3 regions of the Oceanobacter sp. ABM4_470 genome follow, and region 1 is predicted to be linked to each of the others. Evidence: predicted binding sites of a transcription regulator. Region 1 holds the regulator's gene; each other region holds the start of a gene.
What was found. Region 1 encodes LexA, which represses DNA repair genes until DNA is damaged. Its sites were predicted from a motif close to TACTGTNTANNTANACAGTA; they were not measured.

Region 2: the regulator LexA is predicted to act here: its motif matches at 3,344-3,363, upstream of imuA (translesion DNA synthesis-associated protein ImuA).
Region 3: the regulator LexA is predicted to act here: its motif matches at 3,073-3,092, upstream of ACXADJ_RS13805 (DNA topoisomerase III).

What each region holds. Positions count from the first base shown of each region.
Region 1 is NZ_JBSWTR010000001.1:1,577,127-1,585,167, forward strand. It holds gene nagZ (beta-N-acetylhexosaminidase) at 1-844, opposite strand, end outside; gene ACXADJ_RS06980 (L,D-transpeptidase family protein) at 829-1,368, opposite strand; gene ACXADJ_RS06985 (TetR/AcrR family transcriptional regulator) at 1,388-2,029, opposite strand; gene lexA (transcriptional repressor LexA) at 2,398-2,997, shown strand; gene ACXADJ_RS06995 (cell division inhibitor SulA) at 3,030-3,476, shown strand; gene ACXADJ_RS07000 (hypothetical protein) at 3,641-3,895, opposite strand; gene ACXADJ_RS07005 (DUF6586 family protein) at 4,125-4,613, opposite strand; gene ACXADJ_RS07010 (YfaZ family outer membrane protein) at 4,613-5,191, opposite strand; gene htpG (molecular chaperone HtpG) at 5,372-7,270, opposite strand; gene ACXADJ_RS07020 (LysE family translocator) at 7,625-8,041, shown strand, end outside.
Region 2 is NZ_JBSWTR010000001.1:2,960-11,000, forward strand. It holds gene ACXADJ_RS00010 (error-prone DNA polymerase) at 1-1,075, opposite strand, end outside; gene ACXADJ_RS00015 (Y-family DNA polymerase) at 1,072-2,535, opposite strand; gene imuA (translesion DNA synthesis-associated protein ImuA) at 2,549-3,304, opposite strand; gene ACXADJ_RS00025 (2-isopropylmalate synthase) at 3,638-5,188, shown strand; gene ACXADJ_RS00030 (hypothetical protein) at 5,208-6,077, shown strand; gene rimI (ribosomal protein S18-alanine N-acetyltransferase) at 6,067-6,540, shown strand; gene ACXADJ_RS00040 (energy-coupling factor ABC transporter permease) at 6,566-7,219, shown strand; gene ACXADJ_RS00045 (NADPH-dependent FMN reductase) at 7,477-8,041, opposite strand, start outside.
Region 3 is NZ_JBSWTR010000001.1:3,127,757-3,135,797, reverse strand. It holds gene ACXADJ_RS13830 (hypothetical protein) at 1-127, shown strand, start outside; gene ACXADJ_RS13825 (CBS domain-containing protein) at 234-794, shown strand; gene ACXADJ_RS13820 (helix-turn-helix transcriptional regulator) at 1,144-2,202, opposite strand; gene ACXADJ_RS13815 (hypothetical protein) at 2,307-2,594, opposite strand; tRNA gene ACXADJ_RS13810 (tRNA-Gln) at 2,807-2,881, opposite strand; gene ACXADJ_RS13805 (DNA topoisomerase III) at 3,107-5,116, shown strand; gene ACXADJ_RS13800 (sigma-54-dependent transcriptional regulator) at 5,128-6,792, opposite strand; gene ACXADJ_RS13795 (response regulator) at 7,035-7,433, shown strand; gene ACXADJ_RS13790 (TonB-dependent receptor plug domain-containing protein) at 7,593-8,041, shown strand, end outside.

The DNA.
Region 1 (8,041 bases):
TCGCCAACTCAGCCCGCTTACGGTAGTCACCGTATTTGGCCGCGCCTTCCATGGTCAGATCATCACTGAAAACCACGCCGTCAAAACCCACCCGCTGACGCAGCAACTGCATCCAACGCTGAGAAAAACCAGCGGTTGATACCGGGTCGACCGCCGGGTACACCACATGGGCAGGCATCACCCCGTCCAACAGCCCCGCTGCCGACAACTGTTTGAACGGGCGCATATCGTACATCAGCTGAGAGTAGCTGCGATCATCCAGCGGCAACTCCTTGTGGGAATCGGCTTCAACAGCGCCATGCCCGGGGAAATGTTTGCCTACGGCTTTCATACCCGCCGCTCGCATCCCCTGAATAAACGCCGACGCCAGCTGGGCAACCACCGCAGCACTGGTGCCAAAAGCGCGATCACCGATCACCCGGGAGCACCCTCGCTCAATATCCAGTACCGGGGCAAAACTGGTATCAACACCCACCAAAACCAGTTCAGCAGCCATTACAAAGCCCAGTTTTTCAGCCGCCTCGACAGCCAGATCCGTGTCAGCCGCAAAACATTCACCCAACCGCATCATGGCTGGTAGACGAACAAAACCGTCTCGGAAACGCTGTACCCGACCGCCTTCCTGATCAACAAACACCGGCAACTCCGGGCGTTCGCGGCGTACCGCATCCAGCAATTGGGTTAACTGACTGCGGCTCTGATAATTACGAGCAAATAGAATCAATCCGCTTAATGCGGGTGAGTCCAGTACAACACGGTCTTGTGGAACCAGTTCGGTACCGATCAAATCGGCAATTACACCCACCGATGGGCGGGGTTCAGACGTGGTCAGATCAAACGACATGGGATTCTCGAAAAGCTGTGTTCCTGTATCCAGACCCGGGTGCCAGCGGGCACCAAATCGAACAACGTCAGCAGGTCTTCATTGCGCATACGCACACAGCCATGAGACTCCGGCCGCCCCATAGGTTCCGTATCCGGAGTTCCGTGAATATAAATATAGCGTCGCATCGAGTCGACATTGCCCATGCGATTGCGGCCAATCTCCAAGCCTTGCAGCCAGAGAATACGGCTCAGAATCCAATCCCGGCTGGGGTGCTGTTCGGCCAACGCCGGCGAATAGATTTCGCCGGTAAAACGACGTCCAACAAACACGGCATTGATGGGCAGGCCGTCGCCAATACGGGCGACGACACGATGCCAACCGCGCGGCGTGCAGCCACTGCCGTTTCGCTCACCAACGCCATTCAGCGCGGTAGACACATCAAACAGATAGCAGCGATCTTCAGCGCTAAAACGCAGCGCCTGATCAGCAATGGAAATTTCAATCGTGGGCGCATCCCGCAGCCCAATAGTGTCGACAATCATACGTTCTCGGTATCGAAGGTCAGTCTTGGTGTGGAGCCTGAAAGCCCGACGACAGGAACGGCACCAGGTGGTCAATCACCTGCTCGATACCGCTGCTGACGCCGAGGTCGTGTTCTGCCATGGCGGTTAATGACTCAACCCCGGACAGGGTAAACACCGTCGCCCCCAACATAAAGTGAATACGCCAGAATCGCTCCTGATCATCCAGCCCCGGCGACGCAGCGGTTACCAGTGTCATAAAACGGCTGAACACCTGGCCGTATTCATTGCGCAGGAATTTCCTCAAATGTCCCTGCTCTTGTGAGTAAGCCAGGCCCAGCAAACGCATGAAAATGCCCACGCGACGAGTGCTGCCCTTGCCAGCTGCCAGCGCGGTACCCGACAGCAAACGCAGCAACTTGCCGAAATCTGGCGTATCGCCATTCAGCTCGGCTTCGTACTGGGCCAGCGCCTCGTCCAGACTGGCGCAAAACGGCGTCAGAAAGCGGGCGAATACGGCTTGAATCAGTTCTTTCTTGGAACCGAAATGGTAATTCACCGCGGCCAGATTCACATTGGCTTTGCTGGTAATGTTACGCAGCGAGGTTTCGGCAAACCCGCGCTCGGAAAACAATTCTTCAGCGGCATTAAGAATACTTTTGGCGGTGTCTTTCTGGGCCATGGGGCTGAGGTTCCATGCATTATTGTTGTTTGAAACATACGTTTGAAACGCAACTGAATCAAATCTATTTCCTAAAAACGGCGCTAAAGTACTGGAAACACTGTCGTTACCGCGTAGAAAAGCGTCAACCCGAATACGTATTCAAACAAACTGGCAAATAAAACCAGAGCCTCTAAACCGTTCCCACCTATACCAGCCAGGAAAATCCGTAACTTATCCCCCAGCCCGACGATTTCTCCCCAACCAGTCCAGCCCAATAAATTCAATGAGCAATAGACCAACAAAAAATAAACACTGTGGGTTTACACAGTATTTTTTACTGTATATATTTCCAACCACTGTACAGATAAACAGATATGGAAAGACACATGATCAAGCTCACCGCAAGACAACAGCAGGTGTTGAATCTGATTCGTAGCCGAATCGAGGAAACCGGATTTCCGCCAACCCGTGCGGAGATTGCCAAAGAGCTTGGGTTCAAGTCTCCCAATGCCGCCGAAGAACACTTGAAAGCACTGGCGCGCAAAGGGGCTATTGAGATCATGCCAGGTGCCTCACGCGGGATTCGTGTGATTGAAACCCAACAGCCAGGTTTGCCTATCGTCGGTCGTGTGGCCGCTGGTGAACCCATTCTGGCGCAAGAGCACATTGAAGATTACTGCAACCTGCCGACCGGTTTTTTCAAACCAGATGCCAACTACCTGTTGGAAGTACACGGCGACAGCATGAAGAACATCGGCATTATGGACGGCGATCTGATTGCGGTTCACAAGTGCGATACCGCTCGTAATGGTCAGGTGGTGGTTGCCCGGGTTGAAAACGAAGTGACCGTCAAGCGCCTGGAAAAGAACCGCAACAAGGTTCTGTTGCACGCCGAAAACGAAGCATACGCGCCGATTGAAGTCGATCTGCGCGAACAGGAATTTAACATCGAAGGACTGTACGTCGGCGTCATTCGCCGCCACTAAGTTCTCAGTCAGTTATCACGAGGTCAGCCGCCATGCGCCAGATGAGTTTGCAAGTCGATCACCAGCCTGATTTGTCTCTCAGCAGCCGGATTCAGGATCGCAAGACCCTGAATGTCCAGCCAGCCAAAGGCAGTCTGACCGAAATGATTCTGAGTGACGACAGCGCTATCCAGCCGATGCAGCTATTACCGATGCTGGCGCAGTGTAATTCCAGTAACCGCTGGCTGATGTGGCTTAGCCCGAATCGGACCCTGAACAAACAGTGGTTGGAGAGTATTGGCCTCGGTACCGCTCCGGTAGTCCATATTGATCTGTGCCAGGACACCCAAATGGCGTTGTGCGAACGTATTATGGCCAGTGCCAACAGCCATTTGATCATTGAATGGCAAGGTGGTCTCAGCAGCGAGGCTCGCAGAAGCCTGCGCCAAACAGCCGCCCAAAGTGGTACTCATGTGGTACTGGTTCACAGCAGCCTCTGACAGTGCGACGGTTCAATGCCTTACTGGAACAACAAGGCTCAAAATCGAAGCACAAAAAAAGCAGCCATTGGCTGCTTTTTTCGTTGCTGGGTATCTTATCCACGCTTTGGGCTGATGTTTTACAGGTCATTAGCCATCAAACAATGAGTGCGATACCAGACAGATCAATGTACCTTGTGAGACGGCGCATCAATATCAAATTCTTCGTCGTCCATATCAAAACCAGACAACTCACCCACTTTACGCACACCGGCTTCCAGCATGACGCGGGCAATATCTACATGATGCTCACTCAAACTGGCTTTGGCGTCGGCTGAAAAATGAATACGCACCAGCGCATCACCGTCTTCTTCGTCATCAACCCGACGAAGCGCCACGTCACCATTGGTAAGCTCTACAATCTCAAAGAAGCGTGCCATAGAAGGTCTCACGAAAATTGGATGGCGAGTGTAACATAAAGATAACAAGAGTAACGGCCAGCATTGCCGACCGCAGGGAAATCCAGCTGTTCAGTACCTGCCAAAATAGCCGCAAGTGCCGATTCTTACTGAACGTGTTTAAGCGACAAACCCGAGTATCCGCAGTATTTACAAAAACACCCGCCACATGGCGGGTGTTTTGAGTAACTGGACTTCATGAATCGCAGGTTCAGCTTTCCTTGTGATTCCCACGCTGGCATTCAATCAGGGCCTGTAACTCACCCAATATGCCCAGCAAGATTTCCGCACGGCTTTGTTCCGCCGGTGCACTAGCAATCAGATTACCACTCGGCTCAACCTGTTCGACGCTGCTCGGCTTACTGACCGCCGCCAGTTGCTGGGCATCACGCAGCATCTGCTGCAGCTGCCCCAGCCAACCGTAAACATCAGCTTCCAGCTGTTTCAGCTCTTGCATGTCGGCAATGGCAAACGCAGCCTTGGCGAACAGTTCAGCCAGGTCGTTGACCTTGCCATTCACGTTCACCAATCCAGCCAGCTCATTGAGGTAGCAACGATAGGCGGCGCCCAACTGCAATACGGCACCGTCTTCCAATGCCGTCGCCAGCGCATGATTGTCTGCCAGCTCAACCTGCTCCAGCATCAGTCGACACTGGTACAAACGCTGATTGGTCTGGCCTACCCAGTTAATTGCTGCCATCAGAAGTCCAGCGTCACACCAAAGTGAACGCCTTCGCCCAATTCATAACGGTCGCTAACATCTTCAAGACGCACACCGTTGTAGCGGTAACCCATGTAAACGCGAGCAGTCGGAATAACCGCGTATTGAGCGCGAATATCGGTGCTCAGCAGGCTTTCGGCATCACCGAAGGAAACTACCTTGGGCGCATAGTAAGCGTAACCGGCCAGGCTGAAGTCCGGGTGCGTTGGCAAGTTGGCGCGGAAGAAGCCACCCACACCAACAGCACCACCCTGGGCGTCGATATCGGTATCAAACAGGAAGGCTTTACCACCTACACCGAAGTACAGGTTCTTGTTGCGGTTTTTCAAATCAACCACATGCAGGCCCGCACCCAGCAGGTCGCCGTCGTCCATGTCGTGCAAGCCGGACAGGTTGATGTGCAGGCCAGAGTCGGCCTGGGTGGCGTCGTAGGCCAGTCGAACGGATTCGTTAGCCAAACTGAAGTCCAAGGTACCTCCCGCCTGTGCGGAAACAGCAGCAACAGACAACAGGGTTCCCGCAATTGCACTACGAGTGGCCACAGCAATACCTTTCATATTTCCCCCAAGGAAGATCTTTTTGCCGAAGCTCCGCTCCGGCACACAAAATTAACGTAAGCGCATCATAGCAGCGCCCCGGTACTCTATAAACGCACATCAACCCACGTGGTTGACATGGCTTACAGAGCCGGGGCGCTGCACTGAGTAACAGTAGTTAGGACTGAATCCCGCTACCGATTACTTCATCAGATCCAGCAACAGTTTGTTCAGCTTACCAACGTATTCCGCTGGGTTTTTCAGCTGAGAGCCTTCGGCCAACTGCGCTTGGGCATGAATCAGACCCGCCAGTTCCTTGAAGCGATCTTCATCCTGCTCCTGATCCAAACGGGCAATCAGTGGATGAGTCGGGTTGATTTCCAGTGTCACATCAGATTCAGGAACATCCTGACCCGCAGCTTCCAGCATACGGCGCATGTGGCCACCCATGTCGAACTGCCCTACCACCAGGCAGGCCGGTGAATCCGTCAGACGAGAGGTAACACGTACGGTTTTTACATCTTCCAGAGCGTCCTGAACGCGTTCGATCAGTGCCTTGTGGGTTTCTTGCAGTTCTTCCTGCTGTTTTTTCTCTTCTTCGTCCGCCAGATCATCCAGATCCAGTTCACCTTTGGTGATGTCCTGGAACTGCTTGCCGTCGAACTCGGACAGATGACCAACCATCCATTCGTCAACGCGGTCAGTCAGCAGCAGTACTTCAACGCCTTTCTTCTTGAAGTATTCAATGTGCGGGCTACCCAGAGCGCCTTCAACGCTCTCTGCGGTGATGTAGTAGATCTTCTTCTGACCCTCACGCATGCGCGCAACGTAGTCAGCCAGACCAACATTTTCAACAGTGCCTTCCGACTTGGTGGTGCAGAAGCGGAACAGACCTGCGATTTTTTCCTTGTTAGCGAAATCTTCAGCCGGGCCTTCTTTCAGCACTTCACCGAACTGATCCCAGAACTGCTGGTACTTTTCAGAATCGTTCTTGGCCAGTTTGGTCAGCGTATCCAACACGCGCTTCACCAGCGCGGAACGCAGGCTGTCGACTTGCTTGTCCTGCTGCAGAATTTCACGGGATACGTTAAGGGACAGGTCGTTGGAATCCAGCACACCCTTCACAAAACGCAGGTATAGCGGCAGGAACTGCTCGGCGTCGTCCATAATGAACACTCGCTGAACGTACAGCTTCAGGCCACGGGCACTCTCACGGTTCCAGAGGTCGAATGGCGCCTTGGACGGGATGTACAGCAGGCTGGTGTAATCCAGTTTGCCTTCCACCTTGTTGTGCATCCAGGTCAGTGGTTCCTGCCAGTCGTGGGAAATGTGCTTGTAGAACTCGGTGTATTCTTCGTCGCTAACGTCCGACTTCTGACGAGTCCACAGCGCCTTGGCTTCGTTCACTGCTTCGGCAGGCTGCTGGGTCTCATTGCCTTCTTCATCAGTGGTGGTTTCCTGCGGCAGGAATACCGGAATGGCGATGTGATCGGAATATTTCTTGATCAGGGAACGCAGACGGAAGCTGTCGGCAAAATCTTCTTCACCTTCTTTCAGGTGCAGGGTAATGCTGGTACCGCGATCGGCTTTCTCAACACCTTCGATCGAGAACTCACCTTCACCGGCAGATTCCCAACGCACGCCAGCATCAGCGGCTTTGCCGGCACGGCGGGTTACAACCACAACCTTGTCGGCCACGATAAATGCGGAGTAGAAACCCACACCGAACTGACCAATCAGTTGGGAATCGGCTTTCTGGTCGCCAGTCAGCTTGCTCAGGAAATCAGCAGTACCGGATTTGGCGATGGTACCCAGGTTGTTCACCACATCATCGCGATCCATACCAATGCCATTGTCGGCAATGGTCAGAGTGCGCGCTTCGGCATCAAAGTCGATGTGCACTGCCAGCTCGCTCTGGCCTTCGTACAGTGCGTCGTTTTTCAAAGCTTCGAAGCGCAGCTTGTCGCAGGCGTCGGAAGCGTTGGAAATCAGCTCCCGCAAAAAGATTTCCTTGTTGGAATACAAGGAATGAATCATCAGATGCAGCAGCTGTTTGACTTCGGTTTTAAAGCCAAGTGTTTCTTTGCTGGCCACGGTCATGAGTTTCTCCTGTTACAAGACGCAAATCCACGCGTCGTTATTTCACCTCAATGCCTGCCAGACGCGGTAACTACCCTATCGCCTGGCCGTTGAATGCAAAGATGGGGACGGCCTGTTTCATTTCAAGGCACAAAGATGCAGAAAACATAAAAATTAACCTTTTCAGCGACTTGGGGACTCTAATCCGCTCTAAATAAAAGCGAATTGGCAAATCGTTGTTATTCCTTGCTGAACAGACAATCGAGGGCAACTCGGCTCAACGAGCGATTTCATACGTGTATATCACCGCCCGATTGCGTTACATTTCAATCAAGTCAGCGCATACTACGCACCATCAGCCTTGAAGACCCTTTTATGCTCAACACCGCAGCCTTGATGGCGTTTGTTCCAACCTTTTTCTTCGTTTCCATTACGCCGGGTATGTGCATGACCCTGTCGATGTCATTGGGCATGACGATTGGCGTTAAACGTGCGTTGTGGATGATGGCGGGCGAACTTGTGGGCGTAGGTATTGTGGCAACATCGGCGGTCATTGGTGTCGCTGCGATTATGCTGAATTTCCCAGCGCTGTTCGTTGCGTTCAAGTTAGCTGGCGGTCTGTACCTGGGCTATCTGGGCGTTCAGCTGTGGCGTTCAAGAGGAAAGTTGGCGCTGTCTCAACAACCTGAGCAACAGCGTCAGGCCAGTTGGAAGGAACTGGCGTGGCAAGGCTTTATTACAGCCATCGCCAACCCCAAGGGTTGGGCATTTTTCATTGCGCTGTTGCCGCCA
Region 2 (8,041 bases), 1.6 Mb from region 1:
TGGCTGCCGAGCCACGTCCCTGACACAGAATGTCATTGCGTTTGGCGTACTGGACGATGTCGTGAATGGTCAGAAAGTAATGCTCGTATTCTTTCTTATGAATCAGTGCCAGCTCTTTGTCGATGGTCGCCTGAACCTCCTCTGGGGTGCCGTCGGGAAAGCGCCGTTGCTGGCCTTGTTCAACCTTGTAGCGTAGCCAGTCTGTCGGGTTTTGATCTGTGGGAACGGTATCTCTTGGGTAGCGATAGCAAATTTCGTCCAGGCGAAATTGGCAGCGCTCGGCAATCTCAACGGTGGACGCCAGCAGTTTGGCATCGTACAGATGCGCCAGCTTACTGTGAGAGCGAAGGTGCCGCTCGCCATTACTGAACAACAAGTCAGGGATCTCACTGATGGCCTTGTTGTGACGAATGGCCGTCAGGCAGTCTTGCAGGGGCTGGCGGTCGGGGTGGTGACAATGGACCTGACTGGCGCAGGTGACCGGCATGCCGAGGCTGTGTGCCAGAGCTATGACCTGATCGTATTGGTGCGGATCGTGTTCATCGAGCAGCCGCTCGGCCAGTAACCAACAGCGATTATGGAAATGCTCCGGCAAGTGCTGCAGCAAGGGCTGGCTGCTGAAGGTATTGGCGGAGGGGCGCCACAGTAGCAGCAGGTGTTCGCTATCCAGCAGTTGTTCCGGGTTGAACAGGTATTCCCCTTTGGGCGCAGAACGTCGACAGGCGGTGATCAAGCGGCACAGCTCGCTGTAACCGATGAGACTGGGAGCCAGCAGCACGAAACAATGATTCTGCCAATGGAATTCGGCGCCAATGATCAGTTTCGGGGCTGGCTGGTCCGGGTGCGTTTGCTGCCAGTCTTGCAGTGCTTGCCAACCCCGAACCACACCAGCAACCGAGCACTCATCGGTAATGGCTAACGAGTGATAGCCTAGCTCCGCAGCGCGCACCACCAGTTCTTCCGGGTGGGAAGCACCGCGCAGAAAACTGAAGTTACTGACGCAGTGCAGCTCGGCGTAAGGAAATACGGCGTAAGGCAATACAGCACTGGTTGAAGAGGTATGCGTTGTGGTCATCCAAATAGCCCCTGAATAAACCAGCCTTTGCTGGCATCACGGTAGATCCACAGCAGCTGCCCGGATTGCAGGCTGAGGTAATAATCCCGCCGTACGGTTATGCCGTCCCACCAACCGCTGCTGATGCGCTCCGGCCGATGCAGGATCAAGGTGTCTTCATGGGGCTGAGGGCAGGGAATCGGGGTGTCGAGCAACCATATCGGGCGTAGCAGGCCTTTGCGGATAACAGCCGCCTGTGGATGACGATGACTGTCGAGCAGTTGACCGGCGATTTCCGGACGCGGATCGGCATTGGCTTGCAGGTAAAACAGCTGCTGATGTTGCAAGCGGGCCTGCAAGCGGTTCAGCAGACTATCATCGAGTACCCCGGAGGCTTCGTCCATGGCGTCTGCTGTACCGGCAGCTCCCAGTAACTTGTCCCAATGAGAGTTCTGACCCTGTTTGCCTTTGGCTCGCAGGGGATACATGTCTTCAAAGTGGTCGACGCACAATCGCAACGAGGTGACCGGAGCGGGCAGGGTGTGATGTTCGAAACGGTAACGAACCAACGCCAACAGCTCTTGTTCCCGGTGTTCGGCACGGGCAAAGCTGAGCCGCCATTCGGTGGTTGGCTGGTGTCGATGTTTGAGTCGCAGAATCAGGGTGCGGGTACTGAGTTGGCGTTGTTGCAGAAAGCTGCTGAGCGCAGCCAGTAACGGCCGTAAGGGAAATAGCAGGCCGTTTTGATGTTCGACTTCTTCAATAAAAAACGCGTCCTGACGGAATCGTAAGGGCGGTTCAAACCAGCTCATCGGCTGCTGTTTGTGGCCCTGAATGCGCTCAAGGTAGTCGACCAGCTCAATGCCGTAACGCACCGCCAGGTCGGCCAGTGGCAAGCGCACCAGATCGCCGAGGGTTTTGGCACCTACGCGTTGCAGCTTCAGTTGCAGGCTCTCATCCAGTTGCAGCTGCGCCAACGTCAGGCCATGCAGTTGCTGGCGAATCCAGTGTTTGTCGCTGTTGGGCAGGCCGATGTGGTTAATGGCCAGCAGCCGAGCGGCTTGAGCCGCTTGAGCCACGCCGAGCTGAATTGGCCATTGTGTTGGGGCTTCGCGCAGCAGTCGCTGCCAGAGGGATTCCAGCCCACCGAACAGCTTCAGCATGGAGCCAATTTCCAGCCATAGCCCTTGCGGTGGGTCGAGGCAAATCTGCGCCGAGTAGCGATAGGCCCACAGGGCTTTTTGCTCCAGTAACTGTTGTTGCTGTATGTCATCCAGTGGCTGACAGAGCAATCCCGGGCACAGGCTGCAAGCCGTTGCCATCGACATATCGACGGTGACGCCGGCTTTGCGAGCAGGCTCATTGAGCTGTTCGACATGCTGATGCCTGGCTCCCAGCAGGGCCACCGGCTGATCGTCCGGAATCAGCAGGCTGTGCAGGTAGAGGTCGGGGAAATGCAGGTATAACCACAGCGGCGTCATGGCGGATGCCCTGTCAGTTGGCCGAGCCGAGTCGTGCAACGGACTGCAGGCACACAGCTTTGTGAGCTGGAAAACGGTCGTTGGCTGGCATCGGGGTGCCGCTGGCCTGCGTGATATCGACCATAAAGTCCTTGCCGGGCCAGCTGCCACGACGCTTGAAGCATTGCACTTGCAGCTGACGGGCAGACAAGCGTTGTACGCCAAGGCGTAAGGCCGCCGGCGAACCACTGGCATCAAAACCGGTTTGTGGCCAAACCCAGCAGTGGCTATCGGTATCTGCCGCCGCGATTTGCAGGCGGCGAATATGCTGCTTGTGCCATTCTCCCAGCCAGCCCAGAACCGCACTGCAATGACCGCTGCGCAGGCCTTCTTCCAAACACCAGATAGCTTCCTTGTAGCTTTTGGGGCGCACCACCAGAATGTGTTTCAGGTTAACCCCTGCCTGGCTGAGTGTCGGCGCGTAAGGAATGGCCGGTGGCGCTACCCACAGAATCCAGTGGGGTTGTTGACTGAGTTTGGCCAACGCCGGAAGAATCAGGCTCAGTTCACCGGTTCCGAGGCCTTGCTGGTAAATCTCGCACAGCTGCCCAGCCTGCCAGCCACCGCCGGGCAATTGGGCATCCAGCTCCGGAAAACCACTGGAGATCTGCTTGTGCGCAAACTCCGGCTGGCGTCTGGCCTGCCAGACATCACCACGGTCCAGCACCTGATCGAGTACCGAATGGGAAGCAGGGTCGTTGGCTGTATGGGAGCGGGATTCAGGAAGCATGTGCTACGCCTTGCGCCGATGACGCGGTAAAATCAAAATTACTGTATAAATAAACAGTATTTGGTTTTGGCTTGCAAGCGTCTGTGCGTCTGGATGAGACGATTGGTCATTTCCCGACGGCTGTGTTTGGGCGCTGACGCTCATCAGTGAGGATCAAAAATAAGCGTAATTCGGCGGCCTCAACTACTGCGGCCACTGGGGTGTCTGCGTATAATCAACTAGTGACACGGGCGGCCCCGAGAGGGCTGTTCAGATGTGTGCGCCAGCACGATGACAATCGATATTTATACTTACAAACGTGCGCACAACCCCAAATTTGCAGGAGAGAGCATCATGAGTACGCCAGATCGTTTGGTCATTTTCGATACCACTATGCGCGACGGTGAACAAAGCCCGGGCGCGTCCATGACCAGGGAAGAAAAGGTTCGTATCGGCAAGGCGCTGGAAAAAATGCGCGTTGACGTGATCGAAGCCGGTTTTGCGGCGGCCTCTCCGGGCGATTTTGCCTCCATCGAAGCGGTGGCTGCGGCAGTGCGTGAAAGCACGGTGTGCAGTCTGGCCCGTGCGGTGGATAATGACATTGAACGTGCGGCCGCCTCGCTGGCGAAAGCCGAACGTGCCCGTATTCATACCTTTATTGCGACCTCGCCAATTCACATGCAGTACAAGCTGCGGATGCAGCCGGATCAGGTGGTTGAGCAGGCGGTTTACGCGGTGAAGAAAGCCCGTAGTTTTGTGGAAGACGTCGAGTTCTCCTGTGAGGACGCCGGTCGTTCCGACATGGACTTCCTCTGTCGCATCATTGAAGCGGCCATCAACGCCGGTGCTCGTACCATTAATATTCCGGACACTGTGGGTTACGCCATTCCGGAAGAGTTTGGCTACAAGATCAAGACTCTGCTGGAACGCATTCCAAACGCCGACAAAGCGATTTTCTCGGTGCACTGTCACAACGACCTGGGTCTGGCGGTAGCCAACTCGTTGGCGGCGGTCGCCAACGGTGCCCGTCAGGTGGAATGTACCATCAATGGTCTGGGTGAACGTGCCGGTAACGCGGCGCTGGAAGAGATCGTGATGGCGACCCGTACCCGCTCTGATCTGTTCAACATTGAAACCAGCATCGACACTACCCACATCGTGCCGACTTCTCGTTTGGTGTCCACCGTGACCGGTTTCCCGGTACAGCCAAATAAGGCCATCGTCGGTGCTAATGCCTTCGCTCACGAGTCCGGTATTCACCAGGACGGCGTGCTGAAGCACCGTGAAACCTACGAAATCATGAAGGCTGAAGACGTGGGCTGGGGCGCCAACAAGATGGTGATGGGCAAGCACTCTGGCCGTGCGGCGTTCCGTAGTCGTCTGGAAGAGCTGGGCGTCAGCTTTGAAACCGACGCGGCCTTGAACGAGGCTTTTGCCCGCTTCAAGGATCTGGCCGACAAGAAACACGAAATCTTCGACGAAGATCTGCAAGCACTGGTGAGCGAAACCGTCGCGGATATCGCCCCGGACGTGTTCAAACTGGTGTCCCTGTCCAGTCAGTCTGCTACCGGTGAAACCCCGGTCGCCGAGCTGGTGGTCAGCAAGGACGGCACTGAACATAAAGTACGCGGCGAAGGCAGTGGTCCGGTTGATGCGGCATTGAAAGCCATCGAACAGGTGGCCGAATCCGGTGCCAGCTTGCAACTGTATTCCGTGAATGCCATTACCCAGGGTACGGATTCACAGGGCGAAGTGACCGTTCGTCTGGAGAAGGGCGGTCGAATTGTGAATGGCAACGGCGCGGATACCGACATTGTGGTGGCTTCCGCCAAGGCGTACATTCACGCCCTCAACATGCTGCATTCCAATGTGGTGCGTCAGCACCCACAGAATGACGGCGTTTAAGCGGAGTTGATGTTGTTCTATGCGTGAGGCCGTTCGTCAGCAGTATTTGCAAGCCATGGGCATTCCGGTGTGGGTTCCACGTCAGGAACTGCCCAATGCTGCCCCCAGTAACCTGTTACCGGTATTGGGGGAAGGCACCCACTTACACGGCACCGGTGATATGTCTGCCGATCACTTGCCTGCGGCCGGTGACAGCCAGCGTGGCGCGCACATGGCAGCGCAGTTACTGGGCGGTGCTGCTCCGGTTGCGTCAGCGCCTGCTGCGGCGAATCCGGCACCTGCTTCGGCGAATCCAACGGCGGCTATTGACCGTCCAGCACACGCGGCTCCGGTTTCTTCAGTTTCTGCTGCCAGGACAGAGCCTGATACGCCGGTAACGGATCGACCAGCGACTGCGCCACAGAATACTGCGGTAGCGCAAGACAAAGCCGCTTCGCTGGATGGCAAAATCGACCCAACCGATCTTACGCCGCCGCGTTTTGAACTGCACTTTGTGAAGTTCGGTGATACGGTGGTGTGGGTCTGCGACGACTTCAATGAGCTGGGCAACCTGCTGGCCTTTGCGCCACGGGTGTGCGCGGCCATGGGCTGGGAAGTGTTGCGGGGCGAGCCGGTAATGTTCCGCTGGCCTTTTATTGAAAATGCCCGTGAAGACCAAAGTGCGGCGGTGGCTGAACAAGCCCTGCGAGCGCAGTGGAATTTCTTTGCCCATCATGGTGCCAAACTGGCAATTGGTTTGGGCACCAATGCCCGTCGCTGGCTACAGCACATCGACGTGCCCGGTGCTTATATGGATCACAGCGTCCTGACGGTCATGCAGCAAGGGGCGCTGAAAAAACAGCTGTGGCAACAACTACTGACGGTGCGGAATCTGGCCAATGACAGTTAAAACCGGCGCGGATTATCAGGTTCAGGCGGCCGTTGTGGCCGATCTTGATCGACTGATGGACATTGAAAACCGCAGCCATTATCACCCTTGGAGCCGGGCCACCATGAGTCGCTATCTGGAGCGCAACGGCGTGATCTGGAAGCTGGTCGATCCTGCCACAGAGCAGCTGGTGGCATTTGCGGTGGTTACCCAGATTGCCGGTGAGGCCGAGCTGCTGACCTTTGCGGTCGAGCCAGACCTGCGTGGTCGTGGCCTTGGCCAGCAGCTGTTACAGCAAATGCTCGATATGGTCGAACAGGGCGGTTGCAGCCAGATGTTTCTGGAAGTACGGGAAAGCAATGCTGCGGCGATTGCCGTGTATGAAAAACTTGGATTTTGTCAGGTGGGGGTTCGTCCCAATTATTACCCGGCCAGTAATGGCCGCGAAGACGCCCTGCTGTATTGTCAGGAGCTGCTTGCCTGACCTCTGATCGTATCGGAGCCAGACCATGACACCAGCCTTTCCAGCCTGGACTTTTGCCGTATTCGGCGTGCTCAGCGTGCTGACGCTGGGCTACAGCATTTACAGCTATCGTTGGCAGGCGCTACGGGAAAACCGCACCGCGCAGCATTTGTTTTACGGCAGTGTGGTGGCGCTGGTGATGTTGTGGATGTCGAAAGCAGGCATTCTGCCGGGGCTGGAATTTCACGTACTGGGCCTGACCGCCGCCACCCTGATGATGGGCTGGCGACTGGCCTTGCTGGCCGCCGCCTTGATGCAGCTTGGACTGCTGTTGCTGGGTGCCACTCACTGGACCGATTTCGGTTATCACCTGCTGATTCAGAATGCCTTGCCAATTGCTTTTACCTGGCAGTTTTACTCACTGGTGTACAAGCGCCTGCCGCACAATCCGTTTGTCTACATTCTGGTAGCAGGCTTTCTTAATGCCGGTTTTACCCATGCGTTTCTGGATGTGTTGCAGAGTCTGGCGTATGTAGCCAGCGGCGACTATACGCTGGCCAAGGTGTGGCACGACTACCTGCGCTACTTGCCGCTGATGATGTTTCCGGAAGGCGTGGTGAACGGCATGTTCATCGCCGGAATGGTGGCGTTTCATACCGAGTGGCTGAGTACTTTTAACGAAGACTCGTATTTCAAATAGCGGGCGCTGATTCGTTCCTTGAGCTGTACCAGGGCGGGGCCTGAAGCATCGGATCGTCCTTCCACCTTGCGCTTCCGGTTCGCGACTCAATTTTTATCGCAAACATTCGCAAAGCACGTTCAGATTCGGCATCCATGCCTCAACTGAACTGGCTTACCATCCATGGTAAGGCCGCTTTGAATGTTCTTGATAAAATTGGCTCACCTCAATGCTTGGGTGAAAATGGCGCTCCTGCTTTTTGGCTTCTACATGCCAGTCTAGAGAATGTTCCGCTCAGAAGGCGATTTGGAAAACACACCAATCTGGCTGTTGGGGTCAATCTGTTGGCGCTGCTTGTGGGTGGCGTCGGCCCACCACATTAACTGGTCAAAGGTACGGCCAACATAGTCCTGCCAGCGTTCGCTGTCTTCTCCGGCCGTCAGGCTGCCATCTTCTGCAAACACCTCCTGCGCTTTGGGCAAATGCACCATAGCAGATACCGGCAAGCAGCCCAGCTCGGACAAAAACGTACGCATACCGACGGCGGCGCGCATGCCGCCCCACTGGCCTGCGGAGTAGGTCACGATGGCGCTGGGTTTGTAGGAAAACAACGAGCTGCCAAAGTGGTTCAGCAGGTTGGCCAATGCCGGACTCATGCTGTGGTTGTATTCCGGGCTGACCATGACGTAGCCATCGGCGCTGCGGATTTTCTCGGCCAGTGAATCCAGTAGTGGCGGAACCTGACGTTTGGAATAGGAAAAGTGCGGTTTGAACACCGGTTCTAATGAGTAGTCGAGTGGGTCGATCAGTTCAAAGCTGTGCTCTTCCGCATGGGCGTTAAAA
Region 3 (8,041 bases), 1.6 Mb from region 1:
TGTTCCTGATGATGCGTTTGTGCCTCTGGTTATCCCACAGCACTGGCAGCCTGCGCTGGTCAGCAACACTCAGGTACTGGACACCCGTCCAGAAGCCCGACGAGCCCGTAGTCCTCCGCTGGTTTGATTCGCTCTGCTTCGTTTTTAACACAATCAAACCATCAAAAATTTAACTGTTGTCGTAGGCCCTTTACTGACTTTGGCCGACAGCAGTTCTGTGAGGAGTACTCCCTATGCACAAGCTGAAATTGCACACCGTATCCAGCATCGACGAATTGGTTCAACCAGCAAAACCGATCCATATTTCCCTGCGTAGCCCAGCGCTGGCGTTCTTTACTGACTTCCTCGACAACGAGCCGCTGGTGATCGAATCGTCTGTGACCGCGGATAACGCCCGCCGCATCATGATTCGTACCCATGTCCGTCTGAAGCTGGTGCTCGACAACGACAACCGCTTTGCCGGTGTGATTACAGCGGAAGATTTGGCCGAGCAAAACGTGATTCAAAAAGCCGTCAACAACGGCAGCCTGCGCAGCGATGTGCTGGTGTCTGATCTGATGACCCGTAAGAGTGATCTGAGTGCCTTCGACATCAGCGAAGTCGAAAAATCCACCATCGGTGATGTGGTTAACTTCCTGCGCGAAGTGCACCAGCAACACTGCCTGGTGCTGGACGCCGAGAATCACCAGATTCGCGGTATCTTCTCCGCCAGTGATATTTCCCGCAAGCTGCGCCTGCCGCTGAATATTCAGGAGCAATCCAGCTTTGCGCGAGTCTTCAGCGCGGTGTCCTGAGTCAGCTGAATCGATAGCGTTGCAATTGGCAATAACACAAGCCGGGCATGTCCCGGCTTTTTTGTGACTGTAATAGCAGAATAAGGATTCGCTTGAATCAAGCGACGTTACTTGTCGCATTGGCTTGTCACTATGCCGTCTGAGTCAGGATGACTCACAGGAACAAGGACGATAAGAGCAAGACGCTCTTGTGATGGACCACGCCAGGGAGGCGGGATTCAGGAAGAAGTTGAGCAGCAAGGAAGCTGCTCTCGTTTTAAACGCCTGCGTTCATCACTCCAGCGATGCAGGAGCGGCCCGACGCCTGGTCAGGCCCTTGATTGGTGATTCGACAAGGTTACTCGACGGGTTATTTGATAAGGCTTTCTGCGTTGTTATTACTTTGGCTGCCGGCTGTTTCTGAATCATCAGGTATCACGCCGTACAGTTTCGCCATGGTTTGCGCCTTGCTGGCGAATTCTTCTACCCAGTGCTCTGGGGCTTCAACCCGAATGTGTTCATTGAGCCCATAAACCCACCAACGGGTTTCCTGATCGTCAGGCACTATCGCTGTCAGGCGGTAGCGGCCATTGTCGGCTGGCCCGTGAATTTCCTGCTGATGACTGATTGGCGTTTCCTGCAAGCGTGAGGCAATACTCTCTGAAATATCGGCGATCAGCTCGATATCACCGCTGTGTCCCCAGCCAAAATTACGCAGGAAATCATCAATATCAAAGTTGCTGTTGTCCGGGCAAAGGGCGTCGGTCAAGCGCGCATCGGCGATGCGGTGTAAGGCATAGATGTAAGGGGTGGTGTAGTCGTTGGCAGTGGCGACCAGATAGTGGGTGGCGCCTTTTGCAACCAGAGCCAGCGGCGTCAGATTCAGCTGTTTGGTGTCCTGATGGCTACGGCTGGCGTAGGACACCGCCAGTTGTTTGTTCTGCAACAAGGCTTCGGTAATGTTCTCCCAGGTGGCTTCGCACGGTTCGGGTGGCAGCAGCTGTTTGGTTTCCGGTAGAACCCTAATGCGATCTGGCCACACAGATGCCTTGCCTTTGAAGCTGTTCAGGCTGCTTTTGGCTTCTTCAAATTGGGGCTGAATTTGCTGGAAAGCATAGGCCGGTAGAACCTGTTTCAGATACGGCTCTGCCAAAATGAAAGACAATGCGGCGGCTGAGTTGGAACGATGCAGAAGCTGCTTACCTCCGGCGACAAACCCCCACGAGTTACTGCGGCCGTTGGTCTCGGTATAGAGCTGGTAAGCAACAGAAAGGGATTCCAGATCCCGTTCCACCGTGCGTTTGGTGCAGCGGTAATCCCGCTCCAGCTTTTGGTGCAGCAACGTGGTGCTGATTGGGTCGGATGGCTTTTCGGGAATCAGGCGCAACATTTCCATTCGTCGTGCGAATGTCAGGTAATCATTGGCCATGCTAAGCAACTCCTTATGCTTGGGACGGGTTTCGAGGCCTGATTATAAGTAGATGAAATGTGATTTCTATCACATTTGAATCTGAATTGATTGATAAATGAACCTTAAATGCCCGGCAGTCGTGCTTGAGTATTTATCAGCATCGATGCAGGCGCTGCCCGTTGAGCGAAGAACACAGGGTCATTGGATGCACCGAACGTGTCGTGTAAGTCCACTTCCTCGGGATCGGTCACAGGAGGTTGGGTTGATGGGTCGATCATGTCCACATGCAACGCGATTGCCTGGCACATGGGGCAGCAATCGGGCAAAGCGCTCAGCTCCGAGTAGACATAGTTCCAGTTACAGATGGAACACTGGGCATGGTAAACAAATGCAGGCTGAGATACTTTCATCGCTTTCTCCATCATCCTTCAGGAAACAATGAGGGCATCTTGCGGGGTTGAAGCGTCAAAACGTGTCGCAATTCACAAAAAACATAACCGTTTTTTAAACGGCAGAATGTCAGGCAGCAGATGAGCTGAAACGGGAGTAGAGCTCCGGAATAGACGCGACTAACCAAAGGCTGCTTATGTGACTTGGGAAGATAAAAACAAGGAATAGTTAATGGCTGAGGTGGCAGGACTCGAACCTGCGAATGACGGGATCAAAACCCGTTGCCTTACCACTTGGCGACACCCCAGCAGATGAAAAAGCAAGAAAGCTTTCTCGAAGAAGTTCAAGCTGTGCCTCAACTTCAGGACGCGCATATTATCAGGAGAAAAAATTCCTGCAACATCAAAAGCTTAGAAAATTTAAAAAAATCTGAAATTTTTTCCGATTTGGTGGTTTTTTAGTCATAAGGTTTTGTTTTTGCAGCAAAATCGGTAAATTAACTGGATGTTTGAACAGTATCTGGAATTCTTCCATGCGATTGATCATCGCTGAAAAGCCATCACTTGGCCGGGCCATTGCCGCGGTATTGCCAAAACCCCATCAAAAAGGGGAAGGATTTGTACGGGCGGCCAACGGCGATGTGGTCAGCTGGTGCATTGGTCACTTGCTGGAGCAGGCCGAGCCGGATGCCTACAACCCGGTTTTCAAACAGTGGAAGCTGGATCACCTGCCGATTGTGCCGGAACAGTGGCAATTGCAGCCGAAGCCTAAAACCCGCAAGCAGCTGTCGGTGCTGCGCAAACTGGTAAAAGAAGCCAGTCAGCTGGTGCATGCCGGCGACCCCGACCGCGAAGGGCAGTTATTGGTCGATGAGGTGATCAGCTATCTGAAGACCCCGGCCAACAAGAAGCAGGCCATGCAGCGTTTGTTGGTCAGTGACCTGAACCCGGCGGCAGTGAAAAAAGCGCTGAACCAGTTACGACCCAACAGCGAGTTTGTGCCGCTGTCGGTCTCGGCATTGGCGCGCAGTCGGGCCGACTGGCTGTACGGCATTAACCTGACCCGTGCCTGTACCATCAAAGGGCAGCAAGGCGGCTTGAAGCAGGTGCTGTCGGTGGGGCGGGTGCAAACCCCTGTGCTGGGCCTTGTTGTTAAGCGGGATCAGGCCATCGAGCAATTTGTCTCTCGGCCTTTTTACGAAGTGCGTGCTGCCATTCATATGGCCGAAGGGCAACCGTTGGCGTTCTATGCCAAATGGCAGCCCAGTGAAGCCTGTGCCGCTCATCAGGATGAAGACGGCCGGGTGCTGAACCCCAGGCTGGCGCATAATGTTGCCGAGCGTATACGCCATCAGGCCGCCAGAGTGCTGTCCTGCAACAAGAAGGAAAAGCAGCAAGCTGCGCCTTTGCCCTACAACCTGTCAGCCCTGCAAATTGATGCGGCCAAGGCCTTTGGCCTGAGTGCCAAGGTGGCACTGGACGCCTGTCAGAACCTGTACGAGAAGCATCAGCTGATTACTTATCCGCGTTCTGACTGTCGTTACTTGCCGATGGAGCATTTTGGCCAGCGCCAGTCGGTGGTGGCGGCGATTGGCAATAACGTTGCCGATGCCGGCCTTGGCAAGGCCGTGGCTGAGGTGAATCTGAGCCTGAAATCGAAAGCCTGGAATGACAGCAAGGTGGGTGCACACCACGCCATTATTCCGACCGAAAAGCGCAGCGATATCAGTAAACTGGGGCGCGCCGAACAACAAATTTACGGGCTGGTCGCGCGTCAGTACCTATTGCAGTTTTATCCGCCCTATCGTTATGCGGACCATAAAATCGAACTCGATATTGCCGGTGGGCTGTTTGTTGCCAGCCAGCGCAGCGCTCTGGATTTGGGCTGGAAAGCCATCATGCCGGTGCGCAAACCTGCTGCTGGCGAAGAACCGTCCGACGAGCAGCGTCCGCCGTTGCCTGATGTCAGTGCCGGGCAGCTGCTGTTCAGCGGCGACCCCAAAATTGACGAAAAGCATACCCAGCCGCCGGAGTTCTTTACCGACGCCACCCTGTTGGCGGCGATGACGGGCATCAACCGCTATGTGCAAAGCAAGGAGCTGAAAAAAATCCTCAAGGACACCGATGGCCTGGGGACTGAAGCGACCCGTGCATCCATCATCGAACTGCTGTTCAAACGGCAGTTCTTGCAACGTCAGGGCAAACAAATCAAGTCGACGCCGTTGGGGCGAGCGTTGATCAATGCCTTGCCAGAACAAACCACGGTGCCGGACATGACCGCCCATTGGGAGCGGCAGCTGAACGACATCAGTGAGCGGACGTTAAATTACGACGGCTTTATGCAGCCGATGCTGAACGAGTTGGGGTTGCTGGTGGGCCAAGCTGGCAAGTTGGATATCGGGGCGTTTCAGGGGCTTCCTGCACCGGCCCAAACGCCGTATCGACGCGGCCGTCGTGCGGGTTCAAGCGGCAGCACCCGTTCCCGCAGCAGTACCAGTAAAAGCTCCGGCAGCCACTCTGGTACTGGCCGGCGTAAGTCATAGGCTCCAACGAGTCAGACTTCTGGCAGTACGTAATAGCTCCATCGGCGTTCGCCCTGTTTGCTCAACTTGCCTTCTTTATGCAGTTTTTTCAGCAGGTATGAGGCGCGGCCGTGGTCAACGTCCAACAGTTGCTGTGCGGTGGCGTTGTTGATGCGGTCGTTGTGACGAACAAAGTCCAGCAGCATAGCCTCGTCGTTATCCACTTGTGTCCCCGGCGGGGCAAAAGCAAAGCCAGAACCCGGGCCTTGGCCTGAGACCGGGTGGGTTCTGTGGGTCGATGCCGCTGTTTGAGAGGCTCGTTCCTGAGCAGTACTTTCTTCAACATTACTTTCCTCAACCGCTATTCCCTGAACAGCGGCTTCGGTTGGCGCTTCGACAAAGTTCAGATGGCGGCGAGTGATGCACTGACCGCGACTGGCGATCAGCGCAAATTCAATCATATTGCGCAGCTCACGCACGTTGCCCGGAAAACCGTAGCTCTGGATAGCCTGCATGGCCTCAGGGCTAATTGCCGATGACGGGGCGTCGGCCTGTTCTCGCTGGCGGCCCATTTGACGGCTCAGAGTGCTGATAAAGTGGTTCACCAGCAATGGAATGTCGTTCATGCGTTCGCGCAGGGGCGGTAATTCCATGCGGTAGCCTGCCAGTCGGAAGTACAGGTCCTGACGGAATTCCTGACGGTTGACCCGCTGTTGCAGGTTGACGTTGGTGGCTGCCACCACCCGAACGTTTACCTGCTTTTGTTTGTTGCTGCCAATCGGCGTCAGCAAACCATCTTCCAGCACGCGCAGCAGCTTGGTTTGCAGCCCTAATGGCATGTCGCCAATTTCATCCAGAAACAGGGTGCCGCCGTTGGCTTGTTCGAAATAGCCGGTACGGTCGTTGATGGCGCCAGTGAAGGCGCCACGGGTGTGGCCAAAAAACTCGGCGTCGGCCAATTCGGCCGGAATCGCGGCGCAGTTCACTGCAATAAAAGGTTTCGCCGAACGCTGGCTGCCGTAGTGAATGGCCCGCGACACCAGCTCTTTGCCGGTGCCGCTTTCGCCCAGTACCAACACGTTGGTATCTGGTGCCTGTTGCAGGCTTCTGAGCTGTTCCAGCAGCTCCAGCATGCGTTGGCTTTGGCCGACAAACGCATCCAGTCCCCAGCGTTCTGCCTCCTGACGGGTCAGGGCCGACAAGGTGTTCTGGCTGGTGTTAAGGGCTGCTTCTGCTTGCTGGCGCTTGTCGATCTGGGCCTGCAACTCCTGATTCAGTGCTTGCAGCTGCTGGTTACGTTGCAGCAGTTCCTGTTGCTGTTGCTGAATGGTCAGCTGGGCCTGAATGCGCGCCAGTACTTCCTGTCGATGCAGCGGTTTGGTGACATAGTCGATAGCACCAGCTTCAAAGCCTTTGACCCGATGTTGCGGGTCAGACAACGCGCTCATGAAAATCACCGGGGTTTTGCTGCCTTGTGGCAGTTGCTTCAGACGACGGCAGGTTTCGTAGCCGTCGATGCCCGGCATCATCACATCCAGCAGAATCAGGTCTGGTTGGTGCTGGCTGGCCAGTTGCAGAGCATCTTCGCCGCAGGTGGCTACTGACAGTTGCAGGTTGGCTTCGGCCAGATAGCTGACCAGCACATCAAGGTTATCGGGCTGGTCGTCAACGATCAGCAATTTGGGCAGTTGGGTCATGGGGTCGGGTGTCTGCTAGCCAGGGAACGTCAGCAATCTATAAGAGTTTTATAAGAAAATCCTGTCGATTCTATCGCGAATCTATGAGGTTTCTATAAGCGTCAGTATGAAATTCTATAAGGTTTTTTGCTTATAAAATCATGAGTATTTTTATAAATCATTGATTTTAAATGAAATTATTTTTTGGCCCGTAACCTGCTATGTCAGCTGTAACGAAGATAAAAACGATTTGGGGGTTACTTATGATGCTGGCGCAAAATTACAACGAATCCTTGCCTATGGTACTGGTGATCGACGACAACCCGACCAACCTGGATGTGGTCATCGAGCACCTGGGCAAAGAAGCCATTGATGTTCGTGCGGCAACATCCGGTATGGAAGGGCTGGAACTGGCGCGTTTTCTGGAGCCGGATTTGATCCTGCTGGATGTGCTGATGCCGGATATGAACGGTTATGAGGTGTGTCGTCGCATCAAGCGAGATCCTCAGTTGGCCAATATTCCGGTGGTGTTCCTTTCGGCGCTGGGCGAACAGGTACGGCGTGATCACGGTTTCCGGGTTGGTGGGGCCGATTATCTGCAAAAGCCGTTCGTGGCAGAAGAATTGAAAAGCAGTGTCTGGAATAATCTGGCCGTAGCCTAATCCACCCTCAACACCGGAAACACCACCACCATGATGGCTTTTGATGGCGGCGACCCAGGTCGTTCAGGAAATAACTCCAACACACCTGCACGACGATCACTTCTTTTACCAACTCCATTGCATGGCCTGTGCCGTGGATTGATGCTGGCGACAACAACCATGGCGACAATAACCATGGCAACCGCGGCGATGGCGGACGAATTAGCCAGCCAGGATGAGCTGGGTGAGTTGATGGCCTTGCTGCAACAGGAAACCGAGCTGGCAACCCAAACTCGCATGAACGCTGACTACGTGCCGGGCATGGTGTCGGTGTTGTACGCCGAGGATGCGCTGGTTTCCGGCAAGCATACGGTGGCGGATGTGTTGTCGGATGTGGCCGGGTTTATGGTTAATGAAACCAATAGCGGCGACAAGCGCGTGATTGTGCGTGGTGTCGGCGCGACCCAGAACGCCAGTAACCTGAAGCTGATGCTGGATGGAGTGGCGGTCAATCGGCCAACCGATGGCTCTGCCGACTGGCTATTCCGCATGCCGTTGACCATGGTCGATCGGGTGGAAGTGATTCGTGGGCCGGGTTCGTCGGTACATGGCGGTTTTGCCTTTTCCGG